Regions from separate parts of the Aeromicrobium sp. REDSEA-S32_B7 genome, predicted to be linked through region 2. Evidence: predicted binding sites of a transcription regulator. Region 2 holds the regulator's gene; the other holds the start of a gene.

Region 1 (3,398 bases), on a different contig from region 2:
GTCGAGCCGTGGGCCGACGGCCCGGCCCGGATCATCCACGCCGACCGTCCGCTCGACCGCCGGCTGCTCGCCGAGATCGTCGCGCTGGGTTGACGGCCGGCCCGCCGACGCCGGGTGTCGCGTGGCATGCTGGCCGCGATGAGGCACAGCGAGTTCTGGGAGCGGATGACCCTCCACCTCGGCCCGGGGTACGCGCGGGTCTGGGCCGCGACGCAGGTCATGGCCGAGCTCGACGGCCGGACGGCCAGCGAGGCCCTCGAGGCGGGTGTCGACCCCAAGGTCGTGTGGCGCGCCGTCCACGCCAGCCTGGAGCTTCCCGCGCGCGAGCGCTGAAGCCGTGTCCCTCATGGGCGACGCACAGGATGGGCACGGCGGGCGCCGAAGGTGACCGACCATCGTGGAGGTCGACGGGCCGAGTGGTCCGACGAAGGAGCCACGATGAGCACCACGGACACCATCCGCCCCCACGACGTCGACGACACCGTCGAGCACCCGACCGCGCCGCAGACGGTGGTGGTGCTCGCCCTCGCCCTCTTCGGGGCTGGCTTCGCCACCGGCCACGCCGTCGCCGGCCAGGGCCCCGCGTCGTCGCCGGGCACGACCTCGCAGGGCGGTCCGACGGGACAGACCGGCCCGGGCGGCGCCGGCGGCCCGATGGGCCAGGACGGTCAGCTCCCCACTCCGCCCGACGGCCAGCTCGCACCCCCGTCGCAGGACGGCACGGGCACCGACGGCCTCGACCAGGCCCCGTCCGGCAGCACCACCCAGGACGAGGCCTCCTCGTCCGGGTCCTCCGTGTAGGTCGAGTGACCCTCCGCCACCATCGGTGGACCTGCACCCTCAGGAACCGTCCTGCGGTTGAAGATCCACCGATAGGGGTGTCGTGGCCGAAGGATGATGCGTTCACGACGGGATCCCGTAGCCAACGCAGAATCCTGCGGCGACCCCGAGCGCGAGCCACAGCCCGAGACCCCGGACCATCGCCGATGCCAGCCGTCCGGTCGAGGCCCTTTCGGTGACCAGCCCCAGCGAAGGCCGAGGCAGCGCAGCGGCGACCCCGGAAACGCCACACACGCACGTCCCGGCGTGTCGCACCCGCTCGAACAGGTGTTCGTACTACGGTTGTGCACACGGTTGACGCGAAGGGTGTCGCTGTCCACAGGCGGGGTCGACGAGGCTCCAGATGTCTGAGGTGGCCCCTAGCGTCGTAGACGACCGGCCACCCACCGAGCAGAACGGACCAGCGCATGCCTCCCAAGTCCCCCCTCGCGCCCGTCACCGCCGTGACGAGCGACCAGCGCGAGAAGGCGATCGACAACGCGATCGCCCAGATCGACCGCAACTACGGCAAGGGCGCCGTCATGCGCCTCGGTGAGAAGGGCCGCGTCCCGGTCAGCGTCATCCCCACCGGCGCCACCGCCCTCGACATCGCGCTCGGCATCGGCGGCCTGCCGCGTGGGCGCATCGTCGAGATCTACGGCCCGGAGTCCTCCGGCAAGACGACGGTCGCGCTGCACGCGGTGGCCAACGCCCAGAAGGCCGGTGGCGTCGCAGCCTTCATCGACGCCGAGCACGCGCTCGACCCCGACTACGCCCGCAAGCTGGGCGTCGACACCGACGCGCTGCTGGTCTCCCAGCCCGACTCCGGTGAGCAGGCGCTCGAGATCGCCGACATGCTCATCCGCTCCGGCGCGCTCGACATCATCGTCATCGACTCCGTCGCCGCCCTCGTGCCCCGGGCCGAGATCGACGGCGAGATGGGCGACAGCCACGTCGGTCTGCAGGCCCGTCTCATGAGCCAGGCGCTGCGCAAGATGACCGGTGCCATCAACGGCTCCGGCACCACCGCCATCTTCATCAACCAGCTGCGCGAGAAGATCGGCGTCATGTTCGGCTCGCCCGAGACCACCACGGGCGGCAAGGCGCTCAAGTTCTACGCCTCGGTCCGTCTCGACGTCCGCCGCATCGAGACGCTCAAGGACGGCACCGACATGGTCGGCAACCGCACCCGCGTCAAGGTCGTCAAGAACAAGCTCGCGCCGCCGTTCAAGCAGGCCGAGTTCGACATCATGTACGGCCAGGGCATCAGCCGCGAGGGCAGCCTGATCGACGTCGGCGTCGAGACCGGCATGGTCCGCAAGGCCGGCGCCTGGTACACGTACGAGGGCGACCAGCTCGGCCAGGGCAAGGAGAACGCACGCCAGTTCCTCAAGGACAACCCCGACCTCGCCGAGGAGCTCGAGAAGCGCGTCAAGGAGCACCTCGGTGTCGGTGCACAGCTCGACGAGGAGGTCGACGACGTCGACCTGCCGGCCACGGAGTTCTGAGCGTGGCCGGGGGACACGAGCCGCCGGCGCCGACCGACGCGCCACGTGACGTCCAGCAGGACCCGGACGCCGACGTCGAGTCGGTCGCCCGGACCATCCTGCTGAACAAGCTCACCGACTCGCCGCGCAGCCGCGCCGAGCTCGCCGAGGCACTGGCCCGCAAGCACGTGCCCGACGACGTCGCGGCCCGCCTGCTCGACCGGTTCGAGGAGGTCGGCCTCGTCGACGACGCCGCGTTCGCGCGGGCCTGGGTCGAGTCACGCTCGCGCAGCAAGGGGCTCGCCACCAAGGTGCTCGCCCTCGAGCTGCGCCGCAAGGGCATCGCCGACGACCTCGCCCGCGACGTGCTCGCCGACGTCGACCCCGACGCCGAACGTCAGGCGGCCCACCGGCTGGTGCAGAAGAAGCTGCGCTCCCTGCGCGGTCTCGACGACACCACCCGCATCCGCAGGCTCACCGGCATGCTCGCCCGCAAGGGGTACTCACCGCAGGTCGCCTTCGACGTCGTCCGCGAGGAGCTCGACGCCGACGACTCCGGCGTCACGTGGGACCCGCTGGTCTCCACCTGAGCGACCCGTCGAGGAGCGCGGTTCAGCCGCGTTCCTCGACGTCGCGCCGGATCCGCTCGACGATCTCGCGCTCGCTGTCGTAGTACGACAACCCCCACTCGGCCACGCGCGCGGCGTACCGCACCTCCTCGACGTCGCCCAGCAGCTCACGGACGGCCTCGAGCTCACGCCGCCGGTCTGCGAGGCGGATCAGATAGTCCTCGAGCATCTCCTGCACGTGCTCGGCCGACGTCAGATGGCCCATCAGCAGGCGCAACGCCACCGGGTGCTTGAGCACCGGGAACGGGTCGTCGACGGGCGCCGACAACCAGCGCTCGACCTGGCTGCGACCCTCGTCGCTGATCCGGAACCGGCGGGTCGTGCGACGGCCCTCGACGTGCTCCACGGCGTGCACGAGGTCACGCTCCAGCAGCTTGTCGAGCTCGGTGTAGATCTGGCTCATCGCCGGCGACGTCCAGTAGAACTTGAGCGTGCGGTCCGCCCGCTGCTTCAGCTCGTAGCC
Region 2 (3,398 bases):
CGCCTGGCGCTTGAGCTCGGCCGGCGACGAGCCCTCCGCGCGCACGAGCGCGGCGTCCTCGTCGACCCAGCGGGCGAACGTCGCCGTCGTGACCTCGGGGTGGAACTGCCAGGCGATGACCCGCCCGCCGAAGGCCTCGTCCACGAAGCACTGCGGCCCGAACCAGGAGTGGCCGAGGACGGTCGAGGTCGGCGGCGGGGCCAGCACGTCCTGGTGGAACTGCGCCCACGGGCCCTCCGGGCAGAGCACCTCGTCGATCGTGTCGATGCGCTTCCAGCCGGCCTCGGCTCCGTCGCCGCGGTACGACGTGCCGCCGAGGGCTCGTGCCGCGAGCTGGGCGCCGTAGCAGATCGCCATCACGGGCGTCCCGGTGCCGACGGCGACGCGGACCATGTCGGACTCCTGCTCGACGACCGACTCCCACCGCGGGTCGTGCGCGGAGCGCTCCGAACCGAGCAGGAGCAGCAGGTCGACGCCGTTGGCGTCCCAGTGCGGCGGAAGGTCGTCGCGGTCGAGCCAGTCGATCTCGGCGCCGCGCTCCTCGAGCCGCTCCAGCACGTGCCCGCCGTCGCGGTCGGTCGCATCTGCGACGACGTGGACGACCAGGGGGTGCGCGTCAGGTCCGGGAGCCATGCCCCCATGGTGCCCGACGCGCGGGGCCGGACGGCCGGGTCACTGGTAGACCGGGACCGCCAGGTCGGAGCCGAGCTGCAGGTCACCGGCGCTCGGCAGGGAGTTCATGCGCATGATGTCGTCGACCGTGTCGCGCACGTCGCCCTCGGGGTTGGCCTCGGCGGCGATCTGCCAGAGGGTCTGCCCCTCCTGGACGGTGACGACGCGCGTGGCGGGCACGGCGCCGGCCTCGTCGGTGGCGACCGTGGAGGAGCCGAGCACGACCGCACCCACGGCGAGCGCGGCGATGACCGCGAGCACCAGCACCAGGCGACCACGGCGGGTCAGCCGGACAGGAGCGGCAACGGCGGGACGACGCAGGCTGCGACGGTCGTACGTGGTGATCGAGATGGTGCTCATGGGGGCCTCCGGGGAAGGAAGAGGATCGTGCGAGGTCTGGTGTGTCGATCGAACGCCTGCCGATGTCATTCGAACGTCGGTCCTCCGCGGGCGGTTGCTCAGCGAATCCGGCGAACAGATGTTCGATCGAACACGTGTACGACTGTAGGGGAAGGTGCCGACAAAAGCAGCCCCCTGTCGAACAGGATGTCGATCTCTGCCCGGTCACCACTGCGATTCCAGGCAGAAGTCATGCGAAGAAATGTTCGATCGTGACCGATGACACCCGTCCCTGCCACCGTTTTCAAGCTCGAGCGCACCCGCGAGGAGCCCCGTGGAGGGTCTTGTTCGAACGGCGACACGCTGTCGAACATGTGTTTGTAAACGTCCTTCCCGAGGTCTAGCGTGGTCCCCATGAGCGACGACACCCCAGCCGACGACCCAGCCGACGACGCTGTCGACCCGTCCAGCGAGGCCCCGCGCCGCGGCCGCCCGAAGGGCTCACGCAACTCCGTGCGCGAGCTCCCCGACGGACCGGTCGACGAGATGACCGGTCTCACCGGACGCCAGCAGAAGATCCTCCACTTCATGCGCGACCAGATCGAGCAGCGCGGCTACCCGCCGAGCATGCGTGAGATCGGCGGCGCCGTCGGACTGGCCAGCACGTCGTCCGTGGCGCACCAGCTGCGGGTGCTGGAGCGCCTCGGCTACGTCAAGCGCGACCCCAACCGTCCCCGCGCGATCGAGATCTTCCTGCCCGAGGTCGTCAAGGCCCGACGGACGCTCAGCTCGGCCGACGACTCCCTCGTCGACGAGACGGGATTCGGCGACCAGCGCCCCGAGGCCACGTACGTGCCCATGGTCGGGCGGATCGCCGCCGGCGGGCCGATCCTCGCCGAGGAGCAGGTCGAGGAGATCTTCCCGCTCCCCCGCACGCTCGTCGGTGACGGCACGCTGTTCCTGCTCGAGGTGCGCGGCGACTCGATGGTCGACGCCGCGATCTGCGACGGCGACTACGTGGTCGTCCGACAGCAGCCGGTCGCCGAGAACGGCGAGATCGTGGCCGCCATGCTCGACGGCGAGGCCACTGTCAAGACGTTCCAGCGCAAGGACGGCCAGGTCTGGCTGCTCCCGCACAACGACGACTACTCCCCCATCGACGGCACCCACGCCACGATCCTGGGCAAGGTCACGACGGTCCTGCGTCGTCTCTGAACCCTGTCCTTTGGTCGCCGTCGCCCGACCCGCAGACCCCGCGCCGTGAGGTGCGGGGTCTGCGTGCTCTCGGGGCCCTCAGGTGTCGAGCCGCTGCAGCGCGCCGAGCACGGCAGCACGGTCGGTCGTGCGCCACAGCGGCGGCAGCGACGCAGCCAGGAAGCTGCCGTACCTGGCGGTGACGATGCGTGGGTCGAGGATCGCGACCACGCCGCGGTCGTCGGTGCGCCGGATCAGCCGTCCCGCACCCTGGGCGAGGAGCAGCGCTGCATGCGACGCGGCGACGCTCATGAACCCGTTGCCGCCCCGCTTCTCGACCAGTCGCTGACGGGCGCTCATCAGCGGGTCGTCGGGGCGAGGGAACGGCACCCGGTCGATGACAACCAGCCGACAGGTGTCGCCCGGCAGGTCGATGCCCTGCCACAGCGACAACGTGCCGAACAGGCTGGTCTCCTCCTCGGCGGCGAACCGGCGCGTCAGCTCCGACAGGTGCGCATCGCCCTGGCAGAGGATCTCCCGCCCCGGCAGGCGCGTGCGGACGCCCTCGGCCGCGGCCTCCGCGGCGCGACGTGAGGAGAACAGCCCGAGGGTCCGGCCACCGGCGGCCTCGAGGAGGTCGGCGATCTCGTCGAGCTGCGCGTCGGTGATGCCGTCGCGTCCAGGCGGAGGCAGGTGCTTCGCGACGTAGAGGATGCCCTGACGTCGGTAGTCGAACGGCGAGCCGACGTCGAGCCCGGTCCACCGGTCAGCATCGTCGCGCCACAGGCCGACAGACGCGGCCACGGGCTCGAACCCGCCGCCGACGGTCAGCGTGGCGCTGGTGAGGACGACGGTCTTCTCCTCGAACAGCTTGTCGCGCAGGCTGCCCGAGACGTCGATGGGTGCCACGTGCAGCACCGGTCCGCGAGCGTCCGACATCCACAGCACCTCGGTCTCGCGCAGGGACGCCATCCGGTCGGCGACCAGGCGGATCTCCTCCAGTCCGGCCTTGGCCTGCTGCCGTGCGGCATCACCCTCGACCTCCGCCTTCTCGCGAGGGAACGCCGACAGGCAGGCGCGTGCGGCGTCGCGCACGCGCGCCAGCGCCTCGTGCAGCTCGTCGACGACGTGGTCGATCCGCCCTGGCTGGACGCCGGCCAGCGCGGCCGCGAGCGCGTCGCCCGCGTCGCTGA

Evidence for each region. The regulator LexA, encoded in region 2, represses DNA repair genes until DNA is damaged. The targets are predictions, from matches to a motif close to TCGAACANNTGTTCGA.
Region 1: the regulator LexA is predicted to act here: its motif matches at 1,100-1,115, upstream of recA (recombinase RecA).

What each region holds. Positions count from the first base shown of each region.
Region 1 covers NZ_LUNF01000083.1:8,952-12,349, forward strand. The annotation lists gene A6Q79_RS06360 (GNAT family N-acetyltransferase) at 1-93, shown strand, start outside; gene A6Q79_RS06365 (DUF3046 domain-containing protein) at 139-333, shown strand; gene A6Q79_RS06370 (hypothetical protein) at 439-801, shown strand; gene recA (recombinase RecA) at 1,248-2,327, shown strand; gene A6Q79_RS06380 (regulatory protein RecX) at 2,330-2,896, shown strand; gene A6Q79_RS06385 (PadR family transcriptional regulator) at 2,919-3,398, opposite strand, start outside.
Region 2 covers NZ_LUNF01000304.1:40,893-44,290, forward strand. The annotation lists gene A6Q79_RS17660 (gamma-glutamyl-gamma-aminobutyrate hydrolase family protein) at 1-633, opposite strand, end outside; gene A6Q79_RS17665 (LysM domain-containing protein) at 673-1,032, opposite strand; gene lexA (transcriptional repressor LexA) at 1,426-2,226, shown strand; gene A6Q79_RS17675 (ATP-dependent DNA helicase) at 2,305-3,398, opposite strand, start outside.